2 regions of the Pseudoflavonifractor phocaeensis genome follow, and region 2 is predicted to be linked to the other one. Evidence: predicted binding sites of a transcription regulator. Region 2 holds the regulator's gene; the other holds the start of a gene.
The links. The regulator LexA, encoded in region 2, represses DNA repair genes until DNA is damaged. The targets are predictions, from matches to a motif close to CNAACANNTGTTNG.
Positions count from the first base shown of each region.

Region 1: a site for LexA is predicted at 4,173-4,186, ahead of uvrB (excinuclease ABC subunit UvrB). Genes of this name have one in related genera too.

Region 1 covers NZ_JBCDMT010000003.1:418,205-433,401, forward strand. The annotation lists gene AAEU42_RS06690 (aldo/keto reductase) at 1-922, opposite strand, end outside; gene AAEU42_RS06695 (DUF3788 domain-containing protein) at 959-1,390, opposite strand; gene AAEU42_RS06700 (hypothetical protein) at 1,425-2,153, opposite strand; gene uvrB (excinuclease ABC subunit UvrB) at 2,162-4,129, opposite strand; gene AAEU42_RS06710 (JAB domain-containing protein) at 4,277-4,954, opposite strand; gene pyrE (orotate phosphoribosyltransferase) at 5,036-5,707, opposite strand; gene AAEU42_RS06720 (nitroreductase family protein) at 5,896-6,417, shown strand; gene AAEU42_RS06725 (hypothetical protein) at 6,532-6,948, shown strand; gene AAEU42_RS06730 (cell wall hydrolase) at 6,974-7,408, shown strand; gene AAEU42_RS06735 (hypothetical protein) at 7,428-7,925, shown strand; gene malQ (4-alpha-glucanotransferase) at 7,985-9,469, opposite strand; gene AAEU42_RS06745 (HPr family phosphocarrier protein) at 9,485-9,709, opposite strand; gene AAEU42_RS06750 (ABC transporter ATP-binding protein) at 9,723-10,814, opposite strand; gene AAEU42_RS06755 (LacI family DNA-binding transcriptional regulator) at 10,828-11,856, opposite strand; gene AAEU42_RS06760 (carbohydrate ABC transporter permease) at 11,862-12,734, opposite strand; gene AAEU42_RS06765 (carbohydrate ABC transporter permease) at 12,734-13,585, opposite strand; gene AAEU42_RS06770 (ABC transporter substrate-binding protein) at 13,679-15,010, opposite strand; gene AAEU42_RS06775 (hypothetical protein) at 15,010-15,189, opposite strand.
Region 2 covers NZ_JBCDMT010000005.1:344,875-360,071, reverse strand. The annotation lists gene AAEU42_RS11435 (ABC transporter ATP-binding protein) at 1-380, opposite strand, end outside; gene AAEU42_RS11430 (ABC transporter ATP-binding protein) at 380-2,119, opposite strand; gene AAEU42_RS11425 (MarR family winged helix-turn-helix transcriptional regulator) at 2,121-2,603, opposite strand; gene lexA (transcriptional repressor LexA) at 2,772-3,383, shown strand; gene AAEU42_RS11415 (hypothetical protein) at 3,400-3,666, shown strand; gene jag (RNA-binding cell elongation regulator Jag/EloR) at 3,749-4,522, opposite strand; gene AAEU42_RS11405 (YidC/Oxa1 family membrane protein insertase) at 4,554-6,035, opposite strand; gene yidD (membrane protein insertion efficiency factor YidD) at 6,150-6,368, opposite strand; gene rnpA (ribonuclease P protein component) at 6,365-6,715, opposite strand; gene rpmH (50S ribosomal protein L34) at 6,816-6,950, opposite strand; gene dnaA (chromosomal replication initiator protein DnaA) at 7,295-8,620, shown strand; gene dnaN (DNA polymerase III subunit beta) at 8,883-9,998, shown strand; gene AAEU42_RS11375 (RNA-binding S4 domain-containing protein) at 10,092-10,304, shown strand; gene recF (DNA replication/repair protein RecF) at 10,301-11,401, shown strand; gene AAEU42_RS11365 (Tat pathway signal protein) at 11,415-11,723, shown strand; gene AAEU42_RS11360 (hypothetical protein) at 11,800-12,087, shown strand; gene remB (extracellular matrix regulator RemB) at 12,114-12,377, shown strand; gene AAEU42_RS11350 (hypothetical protein) at 12,393-12,710, shown strand; gene gyrB (DNA topoisomerase (ATP-hydrolyzing) subunit B) at 12,801-14,774, shown strand; gene AAEU42_RS11340 (transglutaminase domain-containing protein) at 15,005-15,197, shown strand, end outside.

The DNA.
Region 1 (15,197 bases), on a different contig from region 2:
AGTCGCCGGCGTGGACGGCAAAGGAGCCGTAGCGGGCCTTGGCCCAGTCGGCCAGGTCGTACTTGCGCAGGTAGTTCACCATGAGGAAGTTGGAGGGGATGTCGATGCCCACGGTGCAGGGGGCGCAGTAGCCGCACCGGCGGCAGAAGTGGGTGCCCAGGTCCCGGCGGATCTTCTCGCACTCCGCCAGCTCCTCCGCCGTCAGGGGGGAGAGTTCCTCCGCCGCGGCGGCGTTGCGCTCCACCTCCTCCACGCTGCCCATGCCGGGGATCGACACGTCGATGACGCCGGAGGCGTCGATATACCGCAGGGCCAGCTTCCAGTCGTCCAGGTTGCCGCCGGCCATGGGCTTCATGGCGATGGTGCCCACGCCCTTGGCCCGGGCGGCCCGGAGAAGCTCCTCACCCTGGGCCTCCACGATGTTGTACGGGAACATGACGGTCTCGATCTTGTCGGAGTAGTCCTCGATCATCATTCTCAGGGCGTCCAGGCTGTGGGCGGTGGCGCCGATGTGGCCGATCTTCCCCGCCGCTCTGGCCTCCTCCAGGGCCTTGTAGGCGCCGTCGGGACCGAATACCAGCTCGAAATCCTTCACGGGCAGGTTGTGGAGCTGGTAGAGGTCGATATAGTCGGTCTGGAGGTTATGGAGGCTGGTCTCGATGTCCTTCTTCATGTTCTCATAATTCCGGGACATGGACTTGGTGGCCAGGAGGAACTTTTCCCGGCGGCCCTTCAGGGCGGCGCCCAGATATTCCTCGGAGACGGTGTAGCCCCGGGCGGTGTCGATGAAATTCATGCCGTGCTTTTCCAGGGCGTCCACCACCGCCATGGTGTTGGCGGCGTCGGAACGCTGAATGGGGATACCCCCAAAGGAGACGACCGCGCATTTAAGACCAGTTTTACCAAGTTCCGCGTACTTCATGTTTCAATTCCCTCTTTATTATGTATTTCAGTATATTTATTTCGCGAGCATTTTCAGTTCGGACAGCCGTTCCACGTCCTCCAAAACGGGGCGGGACCTTACGTCCAGCACCAGCCAGCGGCTTCCGTTTATGCCTCCGGCCTGGGCGAAGCGGTCCCGGGTCTCCGGGGAACACTGTTCCATCAGGCCCTCCGCCAGGGGGACCAGCTTGGGGCCCAGTACCACCATAGCGGCGTAAAAGCCCCGCCGGGGATAGAGCGCGCAGACGGCCTTGCTCTTTTTCTTCAATTTCACGTTCCAGCCGGGGTCCATGCCGCAGCGGCTATACTCCAGCGATGCCGTCAGACCGTTTTCCGTCCCCCAGCCAAGGATCTCATCAAAAAGCGGGGCAGCGATCCAGGCGGAGACCTCCTCCAGTGCGGGCTGATGGTCGGACGGGTAGCACTCGTGCCAGCGGGGTGTTTCCATGGGTGTTCCTCCTTATTCTTCTTCATGCGCCCCGTCAAGACAGCCCGGACAGACTCAAGGCGTAGCAGACGATGGCGAGAACGGTCAAAGCGATCTGGCCGAAGGAGCGGCCCAGCAGCTCCCATTCCGAGGGCTCCGCCCCCTCCGGGTCCCGGATCCGAAAGCGCAGGTCCCATCGGAACAGAGCGTCTGCAAACAGGATGCTCACCACAGCCGCGGCCGTCACGAAGAGGCCCACGAGATAAAACTCCACTGCTCCACGGCTGACCAGCGCCGGGCCCGCGGACAGGCGGAGGATGATTCCCACCGAGGGGGCCGCCCCGGCGGACGCGTGAGAAGAATCGTGCACCGGGCCGCCGTCCTCGGCGACCAGGGCGGAAAACCGCTCCCCGGCCCAGCCGCCCCGGAAGAGGCGGGTGTTCCCCTCCCACACCTCCACGCCGGTGAGGACGCCGGCCAGCTGGCTGTCCCGGGGGACCGCCGTGTCGTCATAGATCACGGTATAGGGGCCGTGAGTCACGTCTCCCCACCGGCAGGTCACGCTTTGGTCCGGGGCCACGGTAAAGACGAGGTCCTGGCCCTTCGCCCGGCCGGAGTAGGTCTTCCCATTCTCCGTCTGGGAAAAACGCAGAAAGCCGTCCCCATACTGGATGCCGGTCTGCCGCCCGATCAGGGCGTAGAGAACGCTGAACACAAGGGTGGACAAGGCCAGGAGCACCAGGAGGGCCTTTTGCAGCAGGCCCAGGCTCTTCCATTTTTCCACGGCGGCCCTCACTTGCCCCTGAGTTCGATGATGCGGTCCCGAAGGACGGCGGCGTACTCGAACTCCAGGCGCTTGGACGCCTCCTTCATCTCCTTCTCCAGCTTGGCCACCGCCTTTTCGATCTCGGTGCGGGTCATCTTGGTCTTTTCCCGGACGGCCCGGTCGGCCTCCTCCTCCCCCTCGGCCAGGTTCACCACGTCCCGGACCGATTTGATGATGGTCTTTGGCGTGATGCCGTGGGCCTGGTTGAACTCGTCCTGCTTCTTCCGGCGGCGCTCGGTCTCCCCGATGGCCGCCATCATGGAGGGGGTCATCTTGTCGGCGTACATGATGACGAGGCCGTCGGCGTTCCGGGCGGCCCGGCCGATGGTCTGGATGAGGGAGGTCTCGCTGCGGAGGAAGCCCTCCTTGTCCGCGTCCAGGATGGCCACCAGGGACACCTCGGGCAAATCGAGGCCCTCCCGCAGGAGGTTGATGCCCACCAGCACGTCGTAGGTGCCGAGGCGCAGGTCCCGGATGATCTCCTGGCGCTCGATGGTGTCGATGTCGTGGTGCATATACTGGACCTTGATGCCCACGTTTTTCAGGTAGGCGGTCAAATCCTCCGCCATCTTTTTGGTCAGGGTGGTGACCAGCACCCGCTCCCCCCGCTCCACCCGGGCGTTGACCTCCCCGATGAGGTCGTCGATCTGGCCCTCCACGGGCCGCACGTCGATTTTGGGGTCCAAGAGGCCCGTGGGGCGGATGACCTGCTCCACGATCTGGCCGGAGCGGGTGCGCTCGTACTCTCCCGGGGTGGCGGAGACGTAGACCACCTGGTTCACCCGCTGCTCGAACTCCTCGAACTTGAGGGGGCGGTTGTCGAAGGCGCAGGGCAGGCGGAAGCCGTAGTCCACCAGGGTGGTCTTTCGGGCCTTGTCCCCGTTGTACATGGCCCGGACCTGGGGAAGGGTCACGTGGGACTCGTCGATGAACATGAGGAAGTCGTCGGGGAAATAGTCCAGCAGGGTCATGGGGGCGGAGCCCACGGGCCGGCCCGCGATGACCCGGGAGTAGTTCTCGATGCCGGAGCAGTGGCCAAGCTCCTGGAGCATCTCGATGTCGTACATGGTGCGCTGCTTGATGCGCTGGGCCTCCACCAGCATGTTGTTGGCCTCAAAGAAGGCCACCCGCTCCTCCAGCTCCTTATAAATTTCCTGGATGGCACCCGCCATTTTCTCCTTGGGGGTGATATAGTGGCTGGCCGGGTAGATGGGGATGTGCTCCAGGCGGCGTATGGGGCTGCCGGTGACCACGTTGATTTCGCTCAGGCGGTCAATCTCGTCCCCGAAGAACTCCACCCGGATGGCGGTGTCCCGCCAGTAGGCCGGGAAGACCTCAATGGTGTCCCCCCGGACCCGGAACATGTTGCGCTCGAAAGCGATGTCGTTGCGCTCGTACCGGTCCTCCACCAGACGGCGCATCAGCTCCTCCCGCTTCATGGTCTCCCCCACCCGGAGGGTGATCATCATGTGGGCGTAGTCGTCCGGCTCGCCCAGGCCGTAGATGCAGGAGACCGAGGAGACCACGATGACGTCCCGCCGCTCGATGAGGGAGGCGGTGGCGGACAGGCGCAGGCGGTCGATCTCGTCGTTCACCGCCGAGTCCTTCTCGATGAAGGTGTCGGTGTGGGGGATATAGGCCTCGGGCTGGTAGTAGTCGTAGTAGCTGACGAAGTACTCCACGGCGTTGTTGGGAAAGAACTCCTTGAACTCGGCGCAGAGCTGGGCGGCCAGGGTCTTGTTGTGGGCCAGCACCAGGGTGGGCTTCTGGACCTTCTCGATGACCTTGGCCATGGTGAAGGTCTTGCCCGAGCCGGTGACGCCCAGGAGGGTCTGCTCGCTCAGGCCGTTTTCCACCCCTGCCGCCAGGGCCTCAATGGCCTGGGGCTGGTCGCCGCTGGGCTCAAAGGGACTGACCACTTTCAGTTCCGGCATGGACGGACCTCCTCTCCTCCAAATCAGATAGGACCATTGTATCAAAACATTTGTTCTATTGCAACAGGAAATTGTGGGAGCTCTCTCTTCTGAGGAAGATCGTCCGCCCGGCCTTCGCGGCCCGGCTCCCCGCGGGAAGCCCCCGCGCTACTCCTGGAACTGGAAGCCGCTGTCCCGCAGGGACACCATGTCGTCGTCCACAAAAATCATGTGGTCGGCCAGCGTCACGCCCACAGAGGACAAAACGCCGGTGAGATAGCGGGTTGTGGCCTTGTCCTCGGGGGAGGGGAAGGCCAGGCCGGAGACATGGTTGTGCCCCAGGATGACCTGGGTGGCGTTGAGGGAGAGGGCGGCCTCCACCACACCCCGGGTGGTGACCTCGGCGGCGTTGACGCTCCCCTCGGCGATTTGGCGGACGCCCAGGCTCTTCCCTTTCCCGTCCATGCAGAGCAGATACACCCGCTCGGTGCGGGCACCGAAGAAATAGGGCCGGAGGATCCGGTAGGCGTCGGCGGTGGCGTTCACCGTCTCCTCCGTATCGGTCCGGGCGGTGAGATACCGGCCCCCTGTCTCCTTGACCGCCTTCAGCAGGGCGACGGCGTGCTCCCCCACGCCCGGCACCTTCATAAGATCCTCGGGCAGGGCGTCCAGCACCCCGGCCAGGGAGCCGAAGCGCTCCATGAGGAGGTGGGCGGTGGGGTTTGTGTCCCCTCTGGGATTGGCGTAAAAGAGCAGCAGCTCCAGCAGTTTGTGGTTGGGGAAGGAGTCGGGGCGGGCCAGGAACTCCCTCTTCATCCGGATCCGGTGGCCGTCGTGCATCGCCATAGTCTTCCCCCTCTCCAGCAGTTGGATGCGCTTGTCTAGGAAACCGCCCCTCTCCTCTCTCAGAGGGGGCGTTTGGATTCCTTATTTCCCGCCGTACTGGGCCAGGTATCCTTCCATCCTGTCCTTCATGGCGTCGTCGATGTACACCTTCCCGTCGATCTCCCGGTTGTGGAGGAAGGCGATGACCTCCCGGACGGTGACGATGGGGAACACCTGGATGCCGTACTGCTCCCGCAGCTCGTTGATGGTGGTCTTCTCCCCTGTGCCCCGCTCCATCCGGTCCACCGAGACGATGAGGGCGGTAAGCTCCACGTCGGCCACGTGCTGGAAGAGCTCGATGGTCTCCCGCACGGCGGTGCCGGCGGTGACCACGTCCTCCACGATGACCACCCGGTCCCCGGCCTTGGGCTGGTAGCCCACCATGGTGCCGCCCTCGCCGTGGTCCTTGGCCTCCTTGCGGTTGAAGCAGTAGGGCAGGTCCCGGCCGTAGTCCCGGTAGAGGCTGGAGGCGGCGGCCACGGTGATGGGGATCCCCTTATAGGCGGGGCCGAAGAGGCAGTCCACCCCCTGGGGCAGGTTTTGCTGGATGCAGGCAGCGTAGTAGTCCCCCAGCTTGGAGGCCTGGGCGCCGGTCTTGTAGTTGCCGGTGTTGATGAAGTAGGGGGTCTTTCGCCCGGATTTGGTGGTGAAGTCCCCGAAGGTGAGTACGCCGGAGCGCACCATGAAGGTGATGAATTCCTCCTGATAGGACATTGAGTAGCCCTCCCCTGAAATTTGTGTTCCAGTGTTTAAATGTCGAAATATTATATCACCTTTCCCGCCCCCGGACAAGGGCAAATCCCCGGCTGTTTTTTGATCCCCGGAATGTTTTTTGCCCCTTGCGCTCCCTGGGCGGGAGTGGTATCATCATCCCAATCCCAAATCAAAGGAAGTGCTTCCCAATGGAGACCATGCAGGCTGTTTTTGGACGAAAAAGCTACCGCGGCGGGTTCACCGGCGCCCCCGTGCCCCGGGAGGACCTGAGAGAGATCATGGAGGCCGGACTGGCCGCCCCCTCGGGCCACAACCTCCAGACCACCCAGCTCATCGGGGTGGACGACCCGGAGCTTTTGAAGCGGCTGGCCGATTGCTTCCCCCACTCGGGGATGACCACCGCCGGGGCCATGGTGGTGGTGCTGGCCAAGAAGATCCAGTGTGTAGATGGGGCCTTCTACCACGTGGAGGACTTTGCCGCCGCCACGGAGAACATGCTCCTGGCCATCCACGACAAGGGCTACGCCTCGGTGTGGCTCCAGGGGGTCATCCGGGGGGAGCCCGCCGCACGGATGGCGGCCATCCTGGGCGTGCCCCGGGAGGTTGAGGTGGTGGTATGCCTGCCCATCGGCATCCCCGCCAAGCCCTTCAAGGCGGCGCCCAAGGCCCCCTTTGAGGACCGGGCCTGGTTCAACGGCTATCAGGTCTGACCCCACCAAGGAGGACGCCGGTCTCTTTTAAGAGGCCGGCGTCCTCCTTCCTTTTCGCACCCGCGCCACCTCCGGCGCATAGAATGACCCGAAACGGAAGGGAGGCGGATATCTATGGAGGAAAAAGACACCCTCTGCCGGTCCCTCAGGCAGGTGGACACCTCTCTTGTTTTCCTGGTGCTGATCCTTTTCTCAGTCCTGCTGTCCTACTGGTCGGTGGGCATCCAGCGCGACCAGCTGTGCCGGACCATCCAGGGGAAGGACGTGTCGGGCTTCCCCTCCGTCTATCCCATCAAACACGCCGCGGCGGCCATCGTGGTAGGGTCGCTGTCCTTTTTCCTCTGTCTGGCCCTGTCCGCCGACCGCCAGGCCCAGGCCGGGAGCGATCCGGCGGCCTGCCGGTCCGCCCGGGTCAACCTGTTGGCCTCCATCCTGGTGCTGGCCGCCGCCCTGCTGCGGCTGGACGATCTGACCTTCGTGGAGCGGTCCCGTCAGAGCGCGCTGCTGGAAGAGGACACCCTGCCGGACTGACCCGCGGGCGAAAAGGAGTGAGGAAATGGCTTATTCCGACCTGGAACTGCTGGCCCGCATCGTGGCCTGCGAGGCAGGCGGCGAGGGCGACAACGGGATGCAGGCGGTGGCCAGCGTGGTGATGAACCGGGTGAACGTGACCTACGGGGAATATTCCCGGTACAAGACCGTCCGCCAGGTAGTGTTCCAGCCCCGGCAGTTCGTCTGCGCCATGGAGACCGTGGGCGGCGAGTATAACGCCCAGAACATCTACAACATGGCCCTGGAGCAGGTGCACTGGGACATCGCGGAGTGGGCGATGGCCGGGAACCGGCTGACCAACCTGGGCACCGCCCTCTGGTTTTTCAATCCATACAGCCCCAACTGCCGCCCCAACTTCCCCACTCAGGTGGGGGAGTTTGTGATCCGCATCGGTGACCACTGCTTCTACAACCCCACCGATGCTTACGCTCTGACTTGAAACGGAGGCAAACGACATTATGGCCAGACTCTATCCCGACGCGATGCAGGACATCGCGCTCAACTCCGCTAACGAAAGCGGCTCCATCAACACCCCGCCCCCCCAAGACTTCAACACCCCCGCCATGCGGGGGTCCGTGCAGCAGTTTTTGTCCGATAACCTGGGCGAGTTCGTGGTGGTGGAATTTCTCATCGGCACCCAGACCATGGTGCAGAAGGCGGGCATCCTCTACGCCGTGGGCACCAGCGTGCTGACTCTCTATGACGAGGTCAACCAGACCTTCGTCACCTGTGACATTTTCTCGGTGAAATTCGTCACCTTCTACCTCCCCGGCCGCCGGCCCTGGCAGATGAACAACCCCTATTTTACCGGCCAGGGCGGCCTGGGGATGGGCGCGTTCCCCGGGCAGTCCGGCATGGGCCTGCCCGGCCAGGACGGCTCCCTCCTCCCAAGCCAGGGGGCCACGGGCGGCTGCACAGGCAGCGGATGCGGCTTTCTGTCCACCCTGGGCCGGTGAGGTCCTCCCCCGCGCAAAAAAAGAGGCTCCATCCCTTGGGATGGAGCCTCTTTTTGTCCCTACCTGATCCGGGTCCTGCGGTAGGTGGCCGTCTCGTGACAGAGCCGCCGGGCCAGCTCGGGGGTAAACGTACCGGGGAGGGCCCGCCATTTCCAGTTGCCCCCCAGGGTGGCGGGGACATTCATCCGCGCCCCCGCTCCCAGCCCCAGCAAGTCCTGGGCGGTGACCACCGCCAGGTCGGCCACCGAGGCCAGAGCCCCCCGCATGAGGCCCCAGTGGGCCCCCTCCGCTTCGGTCAGCTTCAGGTAGTCCACGGCGAAGGCCCGGTCCTCCGGGGCGGCGGAGGCCAGCCAGCCCAGGGCGGTGTCGTTGTCGTGGGTGCCCACGTAGCACACGCAGTGCTTTTCATAGTTGTGGGGCAGATAGTCGCTCTCCTCTCGGCTGTCGAAGGCAAACTGGAGCACCTTCATGCCGGGGAAGCCGGACTCCCGCAGCAGCTCCCGCACCCCGTCGGTGAGGAAGCCCAGGTCCTCGGCGATGATATCCTGCTTCCCCAGGGCGGCCTCCACCGCCCGGAGGAGCTTCATGCCCGGACCGGGGCGCCAGCGGCCGTTCCGGGCCGTGGGCTCCCCGTAGGGGATGGCGTAGTACGCCTCCAGCCCCCGGAAGTGGTCGATGCGCAGCACGTCGTAGAACCCCCGCTGGCGGCGGATCCGCTCCACCCACCAGGAGAAGCCGTCGGCCTCCATCCGGTCCCAGTCGAAGAGAGGGTTGCCCCAGAGCTGTCCGTCGGCGGAAAAGCCGTCGGGGGGGCATCCCGCCACCTCCACCGGGTTTAAGTCCCCGTCCAGCTGGAATTGGTCAGGCCGGGCCCAGACGTCGGCGCTGTCCCCCGCCACGTAGATGGGCAGATCCCCGATGAAGGAGACCCCCTTCCCTTTGGCGTAGGCCTTCAGGGCGTTCCACTGGCGGAAAAAGAGGTACTGCACCCCCCGCCAGAAGGCCACGGCCTCCCTGTGATCCTCCCTGGCCTGGGCCAGGGCCGGGCCCTCCCGGCGGCGGAGGGGCTCCGCCCACTCCTGCCAGGGCCGGCCGCCGTTGGCGTCCTTGAGGGCCATAAAGAGGGCGTAGTCGGGTAGCCAGGTGGCGTTCTCCGCCAGGAAGAGGGGGTAGTCCTCCGGGGGGTGGGCCAGCAGCCGCTCCACCGCCCGGGCCAGCACCGGCCAGCGCTTTTCATAGAGCAGGCCGTAGTCCACCCCCTCAGGGTCCTCCCCCCAGCCGATCTCCTCGTACTCCCCCCGTTCCAGCAATCTCTCCGCCGCCAGGTCGTCCAGGTCGATGAGGTAGGGGTTGCCCGCGAAGGTAGAGAAGCTCTGGTAGGGGGAATCCCCATAGCTGGTGGGGCCGATGGGCAGAATCTGCCAGTAGCTCTGCCCCGCCGCGGCCAGAAAATCGGCGAAGTCCCGAGCCGCCTGCCCCATGGTGCCGATGCCCCAGGGGGAGGGCAGGCTCGTCAGGTGCATGAGCACGCCGCTTGTCCTCACGTTACATCCATCCCATCACACGCAAAATCGTTTCAGTTCTTCCAAAAGCCCCTCCTCGGGCTTGCCGTGGAGCTCCAGGTCCAGGGGCTTGGACAGGTCCAGGCTGAAAATGCCCATGATGGACTTGGCGTCCACCGTGTACCGGCCGGAGCGCAGGTCGGCCTCGCCGGAAAAGCGGAAAATGATGTTCACAAAATTCTTCACCTTATCAATGGTGTCCAGGGTGATCGTCAGCGTCATACGCTCTCTCCTCTCAAATGCGTTGTTCCGTCTCGGGGTCAAAGAGGTGTACCTTGTTGCCGTCCACCGCCAGCCGGACGGTATCGCCCCCCCGGATGGCCATGCGGGAGGGCACCCGGGAGATCAGCTTTTGTCCGTTCACGGTGATGTAGAGGTAGATCTCCGCCCCCATCATCTCCGCCAGGTCCACGTGGGCCTCCAGCTGGCCCGAGGTGGACAGGGCCAGGAATGCCTCCTCCCCGTGGATGTCCTCGGGCCGGACCCCCACGGTGACCTCCCGCCCCTCGTAGGGCTCCAGCCCCGCCGCCGGGGTGGGGACGCGGCAGTCCCCAAAGACCAGGACGTGGCCCCCCTGGGCCCGCTCCACCCCGGCCTGGAAAAAGTTCATGGGCGGGGTGCCGATGAAGCCGGCCACGAAGCGGTTCACCGGATGGTCGTAGAGCTCCTGGGGGCTGTCCACCTGCTGGATGACGCCGTCCTTCAGCACCACGATGCGGTCGGCCATGGTCATGGCCTCGGTCTGGTCGTGGGTGACGTAGACGAAGGTGGTCTGGAGCTTTTGGTGGAGCTGGGAGATCTGGCTGCGCATCTCGGTGCGCAGCTTGGCGTCCAGGTTGGACAGCGGCTCATCCAGCAGAAAGACCGCCGGGTCCCGGACCATGGCCCGGCCCAGGGCCACCCGCTGCCGCTGGCCGCCTGAGAGGGCCTTGGGCTTGCGGTTCAGGTAGGGCTCCAGCTCCAGCACCTTGGCCACCTGGCGCACCTTCCGGTCGATCTCCTCCTTGGGCGCCTTCTTGAGCTGGAGGGCGAAGGCCATATTCTTGTAGACCGTCATGTGGGGATAGAGGGCGTAGGACTGGAACACCATGGCGATGTTCCGGTCCTTGGGGGGCACGTCGTTGACCCGCCTGTCCCCGATGAACAGGTCCCCTGAGGTCACCTCCTCCAGCCCCGCGATCATCCGCAGGGTGGTGGATTTGCCGCAGCCCGAGGGCCCCACCAGGATGATGAACTCCTTGTCCCGGATCTCCAGGTCCATCCCGGGGATGACGGTGACGTTGTTGTCATAGGTCTTGACGATGTTTTTCAGTGTGATCCCCGCCACAGGGCATCACCTCCTATTCGTTCAGATCCCGGATGCTCTCGCCGGGCAGCAGTTGAAAGGGCACGATCTCGTGGACGGCGCCGCCGCCCCCCGCGGCCTGCCGGAGCAGGATCTCCACGCTCCGCCGGGCCAGCCGCCCCGACCGCTGGCGCACCGTGGCCAGCCGGGGGACGCAGTAGCCCGCCTGCTCGATGCCGTCGTAGCCGATGAGGGAGATGTCCTCGGGCACCCGCAGGCCCCGGTCCCGGATAGCCCGGAGGGCGCCGATGGCCATGACGTCGGACATGGCAAAGAGGGCCGTCAGGTCGGGGCACCGCTCCAGCAGAGCGTTGGCCGCCTCGTAGCCCCCCGGCATGGAAAAGCGGGCGGCCTGAAACTGGAGCTCCTCGTCAAAGGGGACCCCCGCCTCCAGAAAGCCCCTCCGGCAACCGAAGAACCGGGTCTGGCTGGTGTTGGCGCCCCCCCGGCCGCAGCCGGCGCAGAAGTGGCCCCCGATGACGCCGATGCGCCGGTGCCCCGCCTCGATCAGGCGGCGGATGGCCTGGGCCGCCCCCTCGGCGTCGTCGGTGGAGACGCTGGAGAGATTTTGAAAGCCCATGGTGTCCGCCCGGGTGGTCACCAGGACGCAGGGGCAGGTGACCCGCTCGAAGCGGTCGGCGAAGTTGTTTTGGTTGCCGCCCAGGAAGAGGATGCCCAGGGGCTTGAGCTCCCGGCAGACCCGGACCGCCTGCTCCACCTCGTCGTCGTCCTCGTCCAGATAGTAGACGGCGGCGGCCCGGCCCGCGGCGCGCACCCGGCTCTGGACCTCCTCCAGGATGCCGGCGAAGAGCAGGTTGCGGGCGCCCTTGACGATGACGGCGATGCTGCTGCTCTCCCGCTGCTTGAGGTGGCGGGCGTTGTCGTTGGGCTGGAAGCCGGTCTCGGCCACCACCGCCAGGATCTTGGCCCTGGCCTCGTCGCTGACGTCGGGGTGGCCGTTGAGGACCCGGGACACCGTGCCCACGGCGTACCCCGCCCGCTGGGCGATGTCTTTGATGGTCATGGCCCTCACCCCTTCACCGCGCCGGCGGCCACGCCCTTGATGATATACTTCTGCCCCGCCAGGTAGACGATGATGATGGGGATGATGGTGAGCATGATGCAGGCCATCATGGGTCCCATCTCCACCCGGCCGAAGCTGCCACGGAAATGCTGGATCAGCATGGGGATGGTCATATATTTCTTGATGTCCAGTACCAGGGTGGGCAGCAGGTAGTCGTTCCAGACCCACATGGCCTCCAGGATGCCGACGGACACCAGGGTGGGCTTGAGCATGGGCATGACGATGAGGAAGAAGGTCTGCAAGGGGTTACAGCCGTCGATCATGGAGGCCTCCTCCACCTCCACCGGCACGGAGCGGACAAAGCCGCAGAACATGAACACGGCCAGCCCCGCGCCGAAGCCCAGATAGATGATGCAGATGGTCCAGGGGGTGTTGAGCCGCAGGTCAAAGAGGCCGAAGAAGCTGATGCGGAACCGGTCCGCCGTCTGGGACAGGGTGAACATCACCATCTGGAAGGGCACCACCATGGACAGCACGAAGAGGAAATAGAGCCCCCGGCTCAGCCGCCCCTTCACCCGGGTGATATACCACGCGCACATGGAGCAGCACACCAGGATCAGGGCCACCGAGGAGATGGTGATGAACAGGGAGTAGCCCAAGGACTGGAGGAAGCCCTGGGAGATGATGGCGCTGACATAGTTCTCCAGCCCCGCGAAGGTCTCGGCCGTGGGGAGCTGGAAGGCCGCCGAGGTGGTGATGGCCCGCTCGGTCTTCAGGGAGTTCATCAGTATCATGAAGATGGGGTAGAGATACACCAGGCTCAGCAGGGAGAGAAAGACGGTGATGACCACGTTGGAGGCCTTGCGCTGTTTTTTCATCACTGCTGCACCTCCCTGGACCGGGTGGCCCGGAGCTGGAACATGGAGATGGCCACCACCAGGATACAGAAGAGGACGGCCTTGGCCTGTCCCAGCCCCTTCCACTGGGCCCCAGCCCGGGCGTAGAAGGTGTTGTAGATGTTGAGGGCCAGCATCTCGGTGGCGTGGGCGGGCTCCCCGGCGGTGAGGGCCAGGTTCTGGTCAAAGAGCTTGAAGGAGTTGGTGAGGGTGAGGAACATGCAGATGGTGATGGAGGGCATCACCATGGGCAGCTTCACCCGCCAGAGGGTCTGCCAGGAGGTGGCCCCGTCGATCTGGGCGGCCTCCGTCAAATCGTCGGGCACCGCCTGGAGCCCGGCAATATAGATGATCATCATATACCCCACCTGCTGCCAGCACATGAGGACGATCAGCCCCCAGTACCCCGCCGCGGAGTTCAGCGCCAGCAGGGGCCGGCCCGCCAGGGAGAGCAGGCAGTTGATGAGGATCTGCCAGATATAGCCCAGGACGATGCCCCCGATGAGGTTGGGCATGAAAAACACCGTGCGGAACAGGTTGGTGCCCTTCAGCTTCCGGGTCAGCAGCAGGGCCAGGGCGAAGGCGATGACGTTGATGAGGACGATGGACACCACGGCAAAGGCCACGGTGAACCAGAAGGATTTCAAAAATTGGGCGTCGGCAAAGGCCCGCTGGTAGTTGCCGATCCCCGTCCAGGTGGCGTCGCTCACCGTGGTGAACTGGCAGAAGGACAGATAGATCCCCTGGAGAAAGGGGAATAAAAAACCGATGGCAAAGGCCAGCACCGTGGGAAGGACGAACAGGGGGGCGTAGCGTTTCAAGGCCCGTTCCATGACATGGATCCACCTCCGTTTCGTGATCTCGGTTTGTGTTGAAAAAAGGGGCGGGCTGGGCCCGCCCCTTTCCGCTTACGATGGATGTGTCCCTCAGCCGTTGGCCAGCTTGTACTCGGCGGCCCAGCCGTCCACAAAGGCGGTGACCACGCCCTGCCAGTTGGCGTCGGTGGGGTCGGCGGCGTAGATGGTCAGGGCGGTGCCCAGGCCGTTCTTCCACTCCTCGGAGGGCATGGTGGAGAAGCACCAGTCCACAGAGGTTTTGCCGCTGGCCACGTACTCGTTGGAGATGGCCACCAGATGGTTGGTGGTCTCCTTGGCGCTCTGGAAGGGGATGACGAAGCCCAGGGACTCGGCCATGGCGGTGGTCCCCTCCTCGGAGGTCACGCACCAGTTGATGAAGTCCAGGGTGGCCTGGATGTCCTCGGGAGAGGCGTTCTTGTTGACGCACCAGTAGTTCTCGGAGCCGGTGCAAAGGCCTTGATTGGCCTCGCCGTCGGCGCCGATATAGATGGGCAGCATGCCCAGGTTGTCGTCGCCCAGACCCTTCACGTCGTCATAGGCCCAGGTGCCGTTCTGGTAGAAAACGGCCTCGCCGCCCGCGAACTCGGCCACGGCGTCGTCTCCGGTCTTGGCGGAGAGCTCGCTCCCCGGGCAGGTGGCGTCGGTGATATAGAGGTCCCAGATCTGGCGGTAGTCGTCCAGGAAGGTGCCCTTGATGGCGTCGGTGGAGGAGATGCCGTCGGCCTTGTACTCATAGTAGATGGGCAGGTTGGCCAGATGGGTCTTGAACCGCCAGTCGGAGGAGCCGTCCATACCGGCGGAGGTGAAGGCTCCCTTGACCCCCAGCTCGTCCTTGCGGGCCTGGATGTCGTCGGCCACCCGCTTGAGGTCGTCAAAGCTCTGGATGTCGTCCTGGGTGTACCCGGCCTTCTCCAGCAGGGCCTTGTTGTAGATGATGCCGTAGGTCTCGATGACGTAGGCCACGGCGGCCACCTCGTCCCCGTTCTTCAGGGCGAAGTCCTCACTGGTCAGGTTCTTGTAAATATCGGAGCCGGACAGGTCGTAGCAGTAGTCCTTCCAGTTGTTCAGGCCCACGGGGCCGTTGACCTGGAACAGCGTGGGCGCCTCGGTTTTGCCCATCTCGGCCATGAGCTGGGTCTCATACTGGCCGGAGGCGGCGGTAACCACGGTGACGGGCACGCCGGTGGCCTGGGTGTAGGTCTTGGCGATCTCCTTCCACTGCTCATCCTGCTCGGGCTTAAAGTTCAGGAAGTAGACGGATCCGCCCGCGGCGGCCGCGCTCTCCACGGGGGCGGTGCTGTTGCCGGGGGCGGCGCTCTCTTTGCTGTCTCCCCCGCATCCGCTGAGCAGGCCGACGGTCATGGCGGCGGACAGCCCCAAGGCAAGCCATCTTTTTTTCATCATTGTTCCTCCTTTTCGATTCGCGCCGGATCGGCGGCGCGCCGGGTCTGGAAACGTTTCCAGACTTCTATGGTTTCATCATAGCCTTTCTCGGTCGCGAAAGCAAGCAGTTTTTGCGCAAAGTGCACAATTTTGTGGAAAGTCGCAAAAGCTATCCCTTGCAAATTGTAGCATTTCACCAGAAGCC
Region 2 (15,197 bases):
AAGTAGGCCAGGGGCAGGTCTTGGAGCTTGTCGAAGAGGTCCTTGCGCAGCCGGTTGACCCCCCGCTGGGCCAGACGGACCATGGTGGCCGACTGGCCGTAGGTGGCGAGGCAGCCCACCACATAGATGCCGATGAGCTTCAGAATGGCCAGGCCCAGCCCGGCGAAGTCGGTGCAGCCCGACCAGATGAAGTCGTTGATGATGCCCCGCATCATGTAGGAGCCGCCCAGGTTGGTCAGCACCGACACCAGCAGGCACCCGATCACCAAAAGCAGGGGCAGAGGATTGCGGGTCAGGTAGCCCAGCAGGCGGGAGATGGTCTTGCCCATGTTCTTGGGCTTTTGATAGCCCCCTCTGGGGGCGCGGTTCGGTCCTGGCATTATTCCGCCACCCCCTCTTGCTGAGATTGGTAGATTTCCTGATAGATGGGATTGCTGGCGAGGAGCTCCTCGTGGGTGCCCTGGCCGGCGATGTGGTCGTCGTCCAGCACCAAGATCTCGTCGGCGTACTGCACCGAGGAGATCCGCTGGGCGATGATGATGACGGTGGTCCCCGCCAGGTTCTTCTGGAAGGACTCCCGGATGGCCGCCTCGGTGGCCGAGTCCACGGCGGAGGTGGAGTCGTCCAGGATGAGGATGGCGGGCTTGCGCAGCATGGCCCGGGCGATGCACAACCGCTGCTTCTGGCCGCCGGAGACGTTGACGCCGCCCTGCTCCATGTGGGTGTCGAAGCCATTGGGCAGGGCCATGATAAAGTCGTAGGCCTGGGCGTCCTTGGCGGCCTGGATCATCTCCTCCTCGGTGGCGTCCGGCCTGCCCCAGAGGAGGTTTTCCCGGATGGTGCCGGAGAAGAGGACGTTGTTTTGCAGCACCATACCGATGCGGGCGCGCAGCTCCTCCAGGGGGTAGTCCCGCACGTCCTTGCCGTCCACCAGGATAGCCCCGCCGGTGACGTCGTAGAACCGGGGGATGAGGTTCACGAGCGACGACTTGCCTACGCCGGTGCCGCCCACGATGGCGACAAACTGGCCGGGCTGCACGGTGAAGCTGATGTGGGAGAGCACGTCGTCCCCGGTGCCGGTGGCCACGTACTTGAAGGACACGTCCTTGAATTCCACCTGGCCCTTGGGGGCGGGGAGGGCCGCGGTCTGAGACTCGACGGTATCCTCAATGTCGGGCTCGGTGTTCAGCACCTCGTTGATCCGGTGGGCGCAGGCCTGGGCCCGGGAGAGCTGGAGAAGGGACATGGCCACCATCATCACGCTCATCAAAATCTGGAAGATATAGTTGATGAAGGCCTGGAGGTCCCCCAGCAGGAAGGAGCCCTCCATCACCATCCGGCCGCCGAAAAAGACCACCGCGATGGTGGCGCCGTTCATGCACAGCATCATGATGGGCATGATGGCGATGATCTTTAGCCCCACGTTCAGGGCGGCCTCCATCAGCTCGTCGTTGGCCTTTTTGAACTTGGTGCGCTCGTAGCCCGCCCGGACGAAGGCCTTCACCACCCGGATGGCCACCAGGTTTTCCTGGAGGGTGTTGTTGAGGCTGTCGATTTTCTTCTGCATGGCCTCGAAGAGCTTGGTGCACACCTTCATGATGAAGGCGATGATGACGGCCATGACGGGGATGACCACCGCCAGCACCAGGGCCAGCTTGGCGTTGAGGGTGATGCTGATGATCAGCGCCGCCACCAGCATCACCGGCGCCCGCACCAGCATCCGCAGGCCCATGGCCAGCATCATGGTCATGGCGTTGACGTCGTTGGTCATCCGGGTGATGAGGGAGGCGGAGGAAAAGCGGTCGATGTCCGCGAAGGAAAAGGTCTGGACCTTATCGAAGAGGGCCTGGCGCAGGTTGCCGCCGAAGCCCTGGCTGGCGTAAGAGGCGTATTTGGAGCCCAGGACGCCGCAGGCCATGGAGACGCCGGCCAGCAGCAGCATGGCCCCGCCCAGCTGAAAGATGTAGGTCACGTTCTCCGAGGGGATGGCCACATCCACGATCCGGGCCATGACCAGGGGCAGCAGCAGTTCGCAGATGACCTCCAGGACCATCAGGATGGGGGCCCGGACGGCCACCTTCTTGTAGCCCTGAAGATGGGTGAGAAAGATTTGCAGCAAGTTAAGATTCCTCCTTTGCTTCTGGGGGTGGACAGGGAAAATCAGGGGTGCCGCCCAAGTTTTCCATCATACGGTGGAAAAACCCGGTGAGCTGGGTCTTTTCCTGGTCGGAAAAGCCCTGGAGCATCTGCTCATCCACCGCCCGGAACAGCTCGTTGCACTGTTCCACCGCCCGGCGGCCCTTGTCGGTGAGGGCCACCCGGTTGCGGCGGGCGTCCCGCTCATCGGCCCGGCGGCCCACATAGCCCGAGCGCTCCAGGGACCGCAGGGACACCGCCACCGTGGCCGGGGACAGCCGCATGGCTCTGGCCACCTCCCGCTGGGAAAAGTCCACTCCCCGCTGCTCCCCGTGGAGCAGGACCAGCAGCAGCATGGGGGAGCCCAGGTCGGCCAGCCCCCGAAGGGCCTGTTCCTCCATCACCCGTTTCCGGTGGGCCTGATGAAGCCCGTGGAAAAAGGCGCTGGGTTCGTCCGCGCAGTACATGGTATCATCTCCAATCGTTCGTACCCTGATAATTAGGATGCTTACGTAGTATACGCTGATGAAACCGGAAAATCAAGTCTAAATTGTAAACGAATTCTTAGAACAGATGTTTGACATTTTGGTCAATCTGTGATAGGATACAACTATCTAAAATAAGGAGGGGTCTCTATGGCCGCGCCGCTCACCCCAAAGCAGGGAGAAATCTACGACTTCATCCTCCAGTACACCCGCAGCCACGGCTATCCCCCCTCCGTGCGGGAGATCGGGGCCGCGGTGCATTTGAAGTCCCCCTCCACCGTTCACTTTCACATGAAAAAGCTGGAGGCCGAGGGATACATCCTCAAGGCCGACGGCAAGACCCGGGCCATCTCCCTCCCCCGGGAGGCGGTGGCCGAGGAGCTGGACGCCCACCCCGACCAGGTGCCCGTGGTGGGCAGCGTGGCCGCCGGCAGCCCCATCCTGGCCGAGGAGTGCGTGGAGGAATACCTCACCTTTGACACCGGCGGGCTGGCCGGGGAGCATTTCGCCCTGAAGGTCCGGGGGGAGTCCATGCTGAACGCCGGCATCCTGCCCGGGGACCTGGTGGTGGTCCACCGGCAGGAGAATTTCCGCAGCGGGGACATCGTGGTGGCCCTCTTTGAGGATGAGGCCACGGTAAAGACCCTGCGCCGCATCGACGGGCATATTTGGCTCATGCCGGAAAACCCGGATTACGAGCCCATCGACGGGGAGGGCGCCGCCCTCCTGGGCCGGGTGGTGGCCGTGATCCGCCGCTATTGAGAAAGGAGCGCCTTTTATGAGTATCGACTTGGAACAGCTGACCGACGCGGGACGGCGGTACATCAAAAAGATGGACCTGGAGGACATGGCGGCCCTGAAGATCTGCCTGCTGGCCACCGGGACTCTGGCGGGGCTCTCCCTCAAGAGCAGGTTCGCCCGGCGGCTGGCCGGGGTGTCCTGCTCCTTCCTGGCCGCCGGGCTGGCGGTGCCGCTGGTGAGCCAGTTTTTGGACGAGCTGGACCGGACCCCCGCCCCACCCGAGCCGCTGGACGAGGAGGCCTGAGCGCCTCTCCCCGTTTCCAAACCGTTGAAAAAGGACCGCTGTCATACGACAGCGGTCCTTTTTTGCGTTTCCTGCTGGGATTTTAGTCCCGGCGCTCTCCCTGGCTGTAAGCCACCACCGTGCGGCGGTTGGGCTCGGTGCCGATGGAATAAGTAGTCACGTCGGGCCGATCCTGGAGGGCGGTGTGGATGACGTGGCGCTCATAGGCGTTCATGGGCTCCAGCGTCACGTTCCGGCGGTAGCGCACCACCTTGTCGGCCACCCGGTGGGCCATCCGCTCCAGGGATTCCTCCCGCTTGGAGCGGTAGTGCTCGGCGTCCACCCGGACCCGGACCCGCTTGGCCTGGCCGTGGTTGACGGCGTAGCCGGTGAGCTGCTGAATGGCGTCCAGGGTCTCTCCCCGGCGGCCGATCACGGCCCCCAGGTCCTCCCCCACCAGGTCCACCAGGTAGTTGCCCTCGGCGTCCACCTTCACCTGGGGATCGGCCTGGATCTCCATGCGCTCCAAAAGGCCGGAGAGGAAGCTCTTGATCTTCTCGGCCCGCTCATCCCCCTCGGCAGCGGCCGGGCAGGCGGCCTCCACGGGGCGGCAGGGCTCCTCCGCGGGGGCGGCGGAGACAGGGGCCTCCTCCTGGGCGGCGGGGGCAGGGGCGGGCTGGGGGGCCGCCTGGGGCTCGTCAGGGACCTCGTAGGTCACCTTCACCTTGGCGGGGGTGCCGCCGATGCCCAGGAAGCCGGACTTGGCCAGCTCCAGCACCTCTACGGAGACCTCTTCCCGGGCCAGGCCAAGCTGCTGCAACGCGGCGGCAATGGCCGCGTCCTCATTCTTGCCGGTAAATTCAACGGATTTCTGCATAGACTTTTATCTCCTTCCCGTGGGGAATGTGTCAGTCTTCCTTGGGCTTGTCCTCGTCCTCGGCCAGGGCTTCGCTGATCTCCGCCTCCAGCCGCTCCACAAGGTCTTCCTCGACCTCTTCGGCCCCGTTCTGAACGTCCTCGCCCACCGCGTCGGCCAGGGCGGCGTCATCCGTCACGATCACCTCGGCGTCGGGGCGCTCCTGGGCGGCCTTTTCGGCCTCCTCCAGGCGGCGGTCCTCGGCGGCTTCCTCGGCCTCCTGGATCTTCTGGACAGCCCCAGCGGCCAGATCCTCATGGTAGGGGGTCACGCCGCCGTAGCGGTCGGGATCGTAGGCCCGGCCCCGGGCGTACTGGCGGATACCCACCCGGCTGGCCTCCCGCTGCTCGGGGGTCATCTTCTCCTCGTCGGGCTCCTTGGCCTTCTTCTTGCCCTTGTTCTTCCGGGCCTCCTCGGCCTGGCGGGCCCGCTCCTCCGCCTTTTCCCGGCGCTGGCGCTTCTCTTCCTCTTTCTCCTCGATCTCCCGCTGGCGCTGGGCCTCGGCGGCCTTCTCGTAGTCCTTTTTGAGGAGCTTGCCGCAGATCAGCTCCTGCCCCAGGCCCAGGATATTGTTGGCGATCCAGTACACGGAAAGGGCCGCGGGCATGGAAAAGCCGATCCACAGGGAGATCAGGGGGGAGATGAGCATCATGGTCCGGTTGGTCTTGGCCACCTGATCATTCTGCTGGGTGTTATTGAGGTTGTTGGTCTTGTTCATGATGAGGGACATGAACACGCTGGAGCCCGCCGAAATGATGGGGATGAGGAACAGACCGAAGCCGGCGATGCCCTCCACCCAGAACTTCAGATTGGGCACCTGGGACAGGTCGATGCCCAGGAAGTGGAAGTTGATGGAGAAGATCTCCTTGGCGGTGGTTCCCACGGCGGCCTGGATCGCGGCCAGGTTATCCGGGGTGATGAGGGAGGCCAGATACAGCTGGTTATAGCCGTTGTTGGCAAAATCGCTCACCACAGTGAGGGTGCCGGCCTCCACCGCCTTCTGGGCGGCCTCCAGCGCTTTCTGGATGGCGTCGGGGGTGGCCCAGCCCATGCTGGTGGCCACCGCGCCCCAGTCCACCGTGTTGGCGATCTGGGCGATCTGGTTGGCGTCCAGCCCCATCATGTACTTCAACGGCTGGCGGATGATGGCGTACAGGGGCAGCAGGATGAGCAGGGGGAGCATGGACCACAGGCAGCCCCCCATGGGATTGACGTTCTCCTTGGCGTAGAGCTTCTGGACCTCCTCGTTATACCGGGCCTGGTCCTTGCCGTACTGCTTCTGGAGCTTCTGCATTTTCCCCGAGAGCATGTTCATCTGGATCATGCTCCGCTTTCCCTTCAGGGACAGGGGGAACAAAATGAGCTTCACCACCAGGGCGAAGAGGATGAGGGCCACACCGTAGCTGTTGAAGAAATTGTAGAAGAACATCAGCAGCCAGGTGAAGGGCGTCATGATGTAATAGGCGAAATCCATGGACATGGCCTCCACTTTCTTTGGTTGAGGTAGGCCTCCCCTTTTGGGAAAGGCTTCTTCCGGGCCTTATCTAAAAACATAGGAACCTGCCGGGCAGCCTGTTTCAGACAAGGCCTAAGGGACGGGGTCGTATTCGATGGTCTTTTGCCGGTGGAAGGGCTGGCATTTGAGGATGCGGCGCAGGGCCAGAAAGCCCCCCTTGAGGGCTCCGTACTTTTCCACCGCCTCCAGGGCGTAGGCCGAGCAGGTGGGGATGAAGCGGCAGCAGGAGGGCCGGGCGGGAGAGATGTTCCGCTGGTAAAAGCGGATGAGCCATAGGAAGAGGGCCTTCACGGCTTCCCCTCCCCTTTCCGCACGCCCAGCTTGTCCAGCAGGCGAAGCAGGTCCCGCTCCAACTCGGCGTAAGGGGCGTAGGCGGCCCGCACCCGGGCCACCACCACCATATCCCAGCCGGGGGTCATCTGCCCCTCGTGGATGCGGTAAGCCTCCCGGATCCGGCGGCGGACCTTGTTGCGGCGCACCGCCTTGCCCACCTTGGTGCCCACGGTGAGGCCCAGGCGGGTATAGCCCAGCCGGTTTTTCCGCACGTACACCGCCAGGGTGGGGGATACGGCGCTTTTGCCCTTGGCGTAGAGGCGGCGGAACAGATGGTTTTCCTTCATGGATCTTGTGTCGCGCACCGGCTCCGCCTCCCGCTCAAAATTCGCTCTATGCACCGCAGGGGCGGTAGAAAAGTTCCACCGCCCCGCTCAAAATGCCCTATTTGGTTGCTTTTCCACCTTAGTGGGTCAGACGGGCGCGGCCTGCACGGCGGCGCCGGGCCAGGACCTTGCGGCCGTTGGCGGTCGCCATACGCTTGCGGAAGCCGTGGACCTTGCTGCGCTGACGCTTCTTGGGCTGATAGGTACGAACCATTTTGGTACACCTCCTGTACTCGTTCTGGCGGCGCCGTAGCCCCGCCTACCACAACGCCCGGGGTCAGCCGGACGCGGTCGTCGATGACAAATACGCGCCTACAAGGCGCAAATGGTATTATACTTGATAAAGAATTCCCCTGTCAACCACCTTTTTCGGATTTTTTTGTCCCGGTTTTTTCCGCTCCCCTATATCTTGTGTTTTCTGAATTTTTATCCACAACTTCCTTCGTGAATTGTGGAAATTTTTCACCCTGAAAGACCGTTTCACGTTGCCATGGCCCTGATTTTTTGCTATAATAGGTTGGATACATTATAATAAAGGTATCCCACCAAAAGAAACGGGTGATCTACGATATGAATTCCGCCGCCGAGATCTGGACAAGGGTCCTCAAACTGATGGAGGGCGACCTGACCGCCACCACCCTGAGCACCTGGTTCGACGACGCAGAGGCAGTCTCTCTGGACACGGACACCTTTGTCCTCTATACCCCCTCCAACTTCAAACGGGACATCATCGTCTCCCGCTACCTGCCCGCTGTCCAAAAGGCCCTGCGGGAGCTTTTTTCCGCCGACTTCGACGTGAAGGTGCTGGGGGAGGGAGAGCGGGAGAGCCTGGAAAAGGCCGGCTCCTCCACCTTCCTGCCGGGGACGGAGGAGTACACCTTCGACAAGTTCGTGGTGGGCTCCTCCAACAAGTTCGCCTACGCCGCCGCCCGCAGCGTGGCAGACGAGCCGGCCAAAAGCTACAACCCTCTGTTCATTTACGGTGAGTCGGGCCTTGGCAAGACCCACCTGCTCTACGCCATCGCCCACGCCATCCACGGCCAGTACCCCGATTACCGCATCGTCTACATCCGGGGGGACACCTTCACCAATGAGCTTATCGCCGCCATCCGGGAGGGCCGGAACCAGGAGTTCCGGGAAAAATACCGCTCCGCCGACGTGTTCCTCATGGACGACGTGCAGTTTATCGCCGGGCGGGAGTCCACCCAGGAGGAGATGTTCCACACCTTCAACACCCTCTACGAGGCGGGCCGTCAGATCGTCTTTACCGCCGACCGCCCCCCGAAGGAGATGCTCCGGCTGGACGACCGGCTGAAAACCCGGTTCGAGTGGGGCCTGCCCGTGGACGTACAGCCCCCGGACTACGAGACCCGGGTGGCCATCATCAAGAACAAGGCCATCCGCCGGGGCATGAACCTGCCCGATCCGGTGCTGCGCTACATCGCTGACAACATCACCGCCAACGTCCGGCAGATCGAGGGCACCGTCAACAAGATCCTTGCTTTTCAAGAGCTGATGGGGGAGCAGGTGGACGTGGACACCGTCACCCGGGCGGTGCGGGACATGTTCAAGGACAAGACGGAATTTCTCCCCTCGGCGGACATCATCATCGAAGAAGTTGGGAAGTTTTACAACATCGAGGCCGGGGACATCAAGGGACAGGCCCGGAACAAGGACACCGTTCTGGCCCGGCAGATCGCCATGTATGAGATCCGGCGGATGACCAACCTCTCCCTCAAGGAGATCGGCCGGGAGTTCGACGGCCGGGACCACACCACGGTGATGCACTCCATCGAACGGATTGAAAAGCTGACCAAGCAGTCCCCGGAGATGGCCGAGGTCATCAAGGACATCAACGCCAACATCAACGCCCGGTATGAATAAGGGCTCGTTCCGGCCCTGGGCGCCGTCCACATTTCCACCCGGTTTTGTGGGAATGTGGAAAGAGGGGTGTGGATAACCTGTCCTCCCCCGCCCGCCCTGTGGATAAGGGAAAAAACCGTCCCCACCCCACTGTGGACGACTTTTCCTTACAGGCCCAGCCCTTTTCAGCCGGTTTCCACAAGAAATTTCCCTACGGCTTACTAATACGACAAAAAACCCTCTCCTCTCCTTGCGAAGAGAGAATCGAACGGAGGTCTCAACCATGAAGTTTTCCTGTGAAAAGGCCCTGCTCCAAGCGGCCATCGCCACCTCTTCCCGGGCTACCGCGCCCAAGAGCTCTATTCCCGCTCTGGAAGGCATCCTGCTGGAGGCGGACAGCGAACTGCGCCTTACCGGCTATAACCTAGAGACCGGCATCCGCACCGTGGTCCCCGCCCAGGTGGCGGAGGGCGGTTCCCTGGTGCTGTCCGCCCGGCTCTTCGGGGACATCGTCCGCCGCCTGCCCGACGATATGGTTTCCTTTTCCGCCGAGGGCCTCACCGTCCACATCCAGTGCGGCATGAGTGAATTCAACATTCAGGGCATCGACCCTGAGGAGTTCCCCGAGCTCCCCGCTGTGGAGCCCCAGAACGCCCTGGAGCTGGCCCAGTCCACCCTGGCGGACATGATCAACCGCACCCTGTTCGCCGTCAGCGACAACGAGAGCCGCCCCATCCTCACCGGCTCCCTCTTTGAGGTGAACGGTTCCACCCTGTCCGTGGTCTCGGTGGACGGACAACGGCTGGCCATCCGGCGGGAGACGCTGGAGAAGGCCCCCAATATGGACTTCTCCTTCGTGGTCCCCGGTGCAGCCCTCAGCGAGGTGCGGGGCATCTGCTCCGACGTGGAGGAGACCGCCTCCATCACCACCGGGGCCCGGCACATCATGTTCCAGGTGGGCTCCACCCTCCTGGTGACGAGACGGCTGGAGGGGGAGTTCCTGGATTACCGCCAGGCCATCTCCCGGAAGAGCACGGTGCTTCTCACCGCCGACGTGCGCCAGCTCATGGCCTCCATCGACCGGGTGAGCCTGATTATCAGCGAGAAGTTCAAGAGCCCCCTGCGGTGTACGGTGGGGGACGGGATGCTGTATTTCTCCACCCGCACCGCCATCGGCGACGCCTCCGACCAGTGCCCAGTCACCGGGGACGGCGGGGAGCTGAAGATCGGTTTCAATAACCGGCTGCTGATGGACGCCCTCAAGGCGGTGCCCACCGAGACCGCCCTGCTGAAGATGGGCACCAGTTCCTCCCCCTGCATCATCGTGCCCACCGACGCCGAGGAGGGGGCGGAGCCCTACCTCTTCATGGTGCTCCCCGTGCGGCTGAGCGCGGGCTGAGGTGGGGATACTCAAAGGGGACGAAACAATCAAAAACCGCCGGGTCCCAACGTCTGAGAGAGGCCGGGCCGGCCCGGCCGGGGAGGAGAGGACATGAGAGAAGAGACCGTGAAGATCTCCACGGAGTATATCAAGCTGGAGGGGCTATTGAAGTTCGCCGGCACGGCGGAGACCGGCGGCGAGGCCAAACAGCGCATCCAGGCCGGTGAGGTGAAGGTGAACGGCGAGGTGTGCCAGATGCGGGGCAAGAAGCTGCGCCCCGGCGACGTGGTGGAGCTGGGAGATGTGAGGCTCACCGTCCAATGACCGTCCAAGGACTGGAACTGGACTTTTTTCGCAACTACGTCCATGCCGAGGCCCGGTTTTCCCCGGGAGTCAACGTGATCTGCGGGGAGAACGCCCAGGGAAAGACCAATCTGCTGGAGGCGATGGCCTACCTGTCCGCGGCAAAGAGCCACCGGGCCCGGTATGACCGGGAGCTCATCCAGTTCGGGGTGGATCACGCCTTTGTAAAGGGGGAGGTCCACGCCAGGGAGCGGGAGTTCACCCTGGAGGCCAGGATCCACCGGGGGGAGCGGCGGCAGCTCTTTTCCAACGGGGTGCGGCTGAAAACGGCCGCGGAGCTGTCCCAGGTCCTCAATACCATCCTTTTCTGCCCCGAGGACCTCTCCCTCATCCGGGAGGGGGCGGCGGCCCGGCGGCGGTTTCTGGACGACGGCATCTGCCAGCTCCGGCCCAAGTACGCCGCCGCTCTGGCCGAGTACCGGCGGCTCTACGAGCAAAAGACCCGCATCCTCCGGGACTGGGAGGAGAAGCCCTCCCTTTTGGATACCCTGGACGACTTCAACCTCCGCATGGCCCAGGTGGGGGCGGTGCTCATCCACTACCGGGCCCACTTCATCCGGCGGCTGGCCGATCTGGCCCCGCCCATCCAGTTGGAATTTTCCGGCGGGCGGGAAAAGCTGGGGCTGCGGTATGAGACAGTCTCCACCGTCACCGATCCGGAGGCGGGGATGAAAACCCTGCTGGACCAGTTGTTGGAGCACCAGCAGTCCCACCGGCGGGCGGAGCTGGATTCCCGCCAATGCCTGACGGGGCCCCACAAGGACGACCTGGCGGTGGAAGTGGACGGGCAGTCGGCCCGCCAATACGCCTCCCAGGGGCAGACCCGCACCGCCGCCCTCTCCCTGAAGCTGGCCTGCCGGGAGCTCTTCCGGGAGGACACGGGGGAGTGGCCCGTCCTGCTGCTGGACGACGTGCTCTCCGAGCTGGACCACCGGAGGCAGGCCTTCGTATTGGAGCGCATCAACGGCGGGCAGGTGTTCATCACCTGCTGTGAAGACGACAAACAGATCGCCCGGGACGGGATGCGGTTCCGGGTGAAAAACGGACAATTACTGTGACAAGGATGGATCTATGCCCATTTTTCTGATGCTCTTTCTCATCCCCCTGGGGGCGGCGGCCGTGGTGGAATATATCCTGTGCCGCTTCCCCAAAAAGAGGTTTTGGCGCTGCCTCCCTCCCGCCGCCCTGGCCATCGCCGTTTCGGCGGTGACCCTGTTCCGCTACCACGGCTGGGACGACGGCGGCGGCGGCGCGCCCATCGAAACACTGCTCTTTTTCCCCGGCCTGCCCGCTTTGGGATTGGCCGTGGGGCTTTTTCTGGGCTGGCGGCTGTGGAAAAAACTCTGGTTCCCCAGGGTGTTCCGGGAGAAAAAGAAGTAGGGACATGGCCGTCGGGGACCGGGGAGTTCCGGGGAGGCCGGCGGCACGGCATTTCCCGGCGGAAGGAGTGACGGTTGTGGAGCTCTTTTTGTTCAGCGGGGCCGTTTTCCTCGGCTGCGGCGTCCTTGAGTACGCCCTCTGCGGCCTGAAGCGGGGCTGGAAGAGCCTTGCGGTCCTGCCGGCGGGGGGACTGTTTTTGTGGATGATCGCCGCGGGACAGGCGGCGAAAAGCGACGTGATGTTCTGCGGAATGGGAGACGGGCTGGCGATCCTGTTCCTGATCCTGCCCGCCGGGGCCGGTCTGGCGCTGGGCGGGCTGGCCCGGCTGATCAGAACCCTGTGGCGGGGCGATGGGGAGCGCTGAGGCAAAGCTTTGAAAGGGGTGAGGCCATGTACCTGCATCTGGGCCAGTCGGTGGTGGTGCCCGACCGGGACATCATCGGCATCTTTGATCTGGACAACGCCTCCTATTCCCATCTGACCCGGGGATTCCTGGAGCGGGCGGAGCGGGAGGGCCGGGTGGTGAGCATCACCGGGGACCTGCCCAAGTCCTTCGCCCTGTGCCGGGACAAGAGGGGCGAGACGGTGGTCTATCTGTCCCAGCTGTCCTCCGCTACGTTGAAGGGGCGGATGGAAAATGGCAGTTTTGAGTAAGGGGGAGGGAAAAAATTGTTTCATGTGATGCTGGTCCTGCCTCTGCTGGCCGCGTTCGGCGCGGCGGCCTTTTTTATGGTGACGGTGCCCCTGTGCCTGGGCGCGGGGCTTCAGCTGATTTTCTCCATTTTCAGTAAAAAAAGGTGGATCCTTCTCCTGCCCGCCATCCTGGGCGCGGTTGGAGTGGTGCTGTCCCTGGTTTATCTGCTGGAGGTAGTGGGTCTGACCGCGCTGGTCATCTACTGGGCGGTGTATTACCTGTGCATTTGGTTCGTTTGGCTCATCGTCACACAGATCAAGGAAGCGATCCTCCGCTGGAGGGCAAAAGTCTGATCGAAACAACGCAGCGTTGCGAAGCGGTGGAAACCGCTTTATGGAAGAAGAGCGGTTTCCCGCGCTTCGCAAATCACCAGGAGGTTTCTTATGAGTGAAGAATTCATGAACGACACAGAAGAGCTTTGGGAGGACTCCGTCACCCAGACCGACCACGAGTACAACGCGTCGGAGATCCAAGTCCTGGAGGGCCTGGAGGCCGTGCGGAAGCGGCCGGGCATGTACATCGGCTCCACCTCTTCCTCCGGCCTGCACCACCTGGTCTACGAGATCGTGGACAACGCCATTGACGAGGCTTTGGCGGGCTACTGCAAGCACATCACCGTCACCATTCTCCCCGGCGACGTGATCCGGGTCACCGACGACGGCCGGGGCGTCCCTGTGGACATCCAGGCCCAGACCGGCAAGCCCGCGTTGGAGGTGGTGTACACCGTCCTCCACGCCGGCGGCAAGTTCGGCGGCGGCGGCTACAAGGTCTCCGGCGGCCTCCACGGTGTGGGCGGCAGCGTCGTGAACGCCCTCAGCGAGTGGATGGAGGTCCGGGTCTGCAAGGATGGGAAAATCTACGAGGTGAAGTTCGCCCGGGGGGCCATCACCCAGAACATGACCATCATCGGCGACACCGACAAGACCGGCACCGAGGTCATTTTCAAGCCCGACCCGGAGATGTTCACCGACACCACCGTATACGACTACGACATCCTCCACACCCGCATGCGGGAGGAGGCCTTCCTCAACGCCGGGCTCCACATCTCCACCGAGGACGCCCGGGACCCGGAGGATGTGAAGCGGGACGACATGTGCTTTGAGGGGGGTATCCGGGAGTTCGTCACCTGGCTCAACCGGGCCAAGAGCCCCCTCCACGAGAACGTGGTCTACGTCTCCGGCCAGAAGGACGGCTCCATGGCGGAGGTGGCCTTCCAGTATAACGACAGCTACAACGAGATGATCCTCTCCTTCGCCAACAACGTCCACACCCCCGAGGGCGGCATGCACGAGGAGGGCTTCAAGCGGGCGCTGACCACCGTTTTGAACAACTACGGCAAGAAGATCGGGATGCTGAAAAACGAGGAGAAGGTCTCTGGCGAGGACTGCCGGGAGGGCCTTTGCTGCGTCATCTCCGTGAAGCTCACCGACGCCCAGTTTGAGGGCCAGACCAAGGCCAAGCTGGGCAACTCCGAGATGCGGACCCTGGTCAACGCCGTGGTGATGGAGAAATTCGCGGAATTCCTGGAAGAGAACCCGGCGGCGGGCCGGGCCATCCTGGACAAGGCCCTCACCGCCAACCGGGCCCGGGAGGCCGCCCGGAAGGCCCGGGAGTCCATCCGGCGCAAGACCGCTCTGGGCGGCGCCGCCATGCCCGACAAGCTGCGGGACTGCAACGAGGTCAACCCCGAGCTCACCGAGCTGTACATCGTCGAGGGCGACTCCGCCGGCGGCTCCGCCACCCAGGGCCGGGACTCCCGGTTCCAGGCCATCCTCCCCCTGTGGGGCAAGATGCTCAACGTGGAGAAGGCCAGGGCGGACAAGGTCTACGGCAACGATAAGCTCCAGCCTGTCATCACCGCCCTGGGGGCGGGCATCGGGGACGAGTTCGACCCAGCCAAGCTCCGGTACCACAAAATCATCATCATGGCCGATGCCGATGTGGACGGCGCCCACATCCGCACCCTCCTGCTGACCTTCTTCTTCCGCTTCATGCGGCCCCTCATTGAGCACGGGTACGTCTACTCCGCCGTGCCGCCGCTCTACAAGCTGACCAGGGGCAAGCAGACCCGGGTGGCCTTCTCCGACGAGGAGCGGGACAAGGTGTCCGCCGAGCTGCGGGGGGACAACCCCAACGCAAAAATCGACATCAGCCGGTATAAGGGCCTGGGCGAGATGGACCCCCACGAGCTGTGGGAGACCACCATGGACCCGGAGAAGCGGACCCTGCGGCGCATTGAGCTGGACGACGCCGTGGCCGCCGACGAGACCTTTACCATCCTTATGGGGGAGAAAGTGGAGCCCCGGAAGGAGTTCATCGAGAAGAACGCCAAGTACGCGGTGAATCTGGACTACTGAGAGTTGCCCCGGAGGAGCGAGCAATGGGCGCGAAGAGAGCACTTGTTTCTATTTTAATAACAGCAATGATTGGGATTTTCCTTTCCAGCTGCGGCGCCGGGCCGGAAAAACAAATGGAGCCACAAGAGACGCCAAAGTCAGTTTCCCCGACAGAAAGCGTGGTCCCGGAAGAGGTGCCGCCGCCTTCAGAAGGTCCGCTTCAACAGCCTGAGGAAGAGGGACCCGTTTCGGTGAGGGGAAAGGAAGAGATCCGTGCGGCACTGGAGACGGCCATCGAGGGGCTTCACAAGCGTGTGGAACTGAACGTCGCGGAAGCGGAGCTAAGCGACCGGCCGGACCTGGATGTCACTAATATTTACTACGAAATTCAGCGGGACAAACCACGGCTGAAATACGCGTATGATATCGCCGTTACTTGGGAAG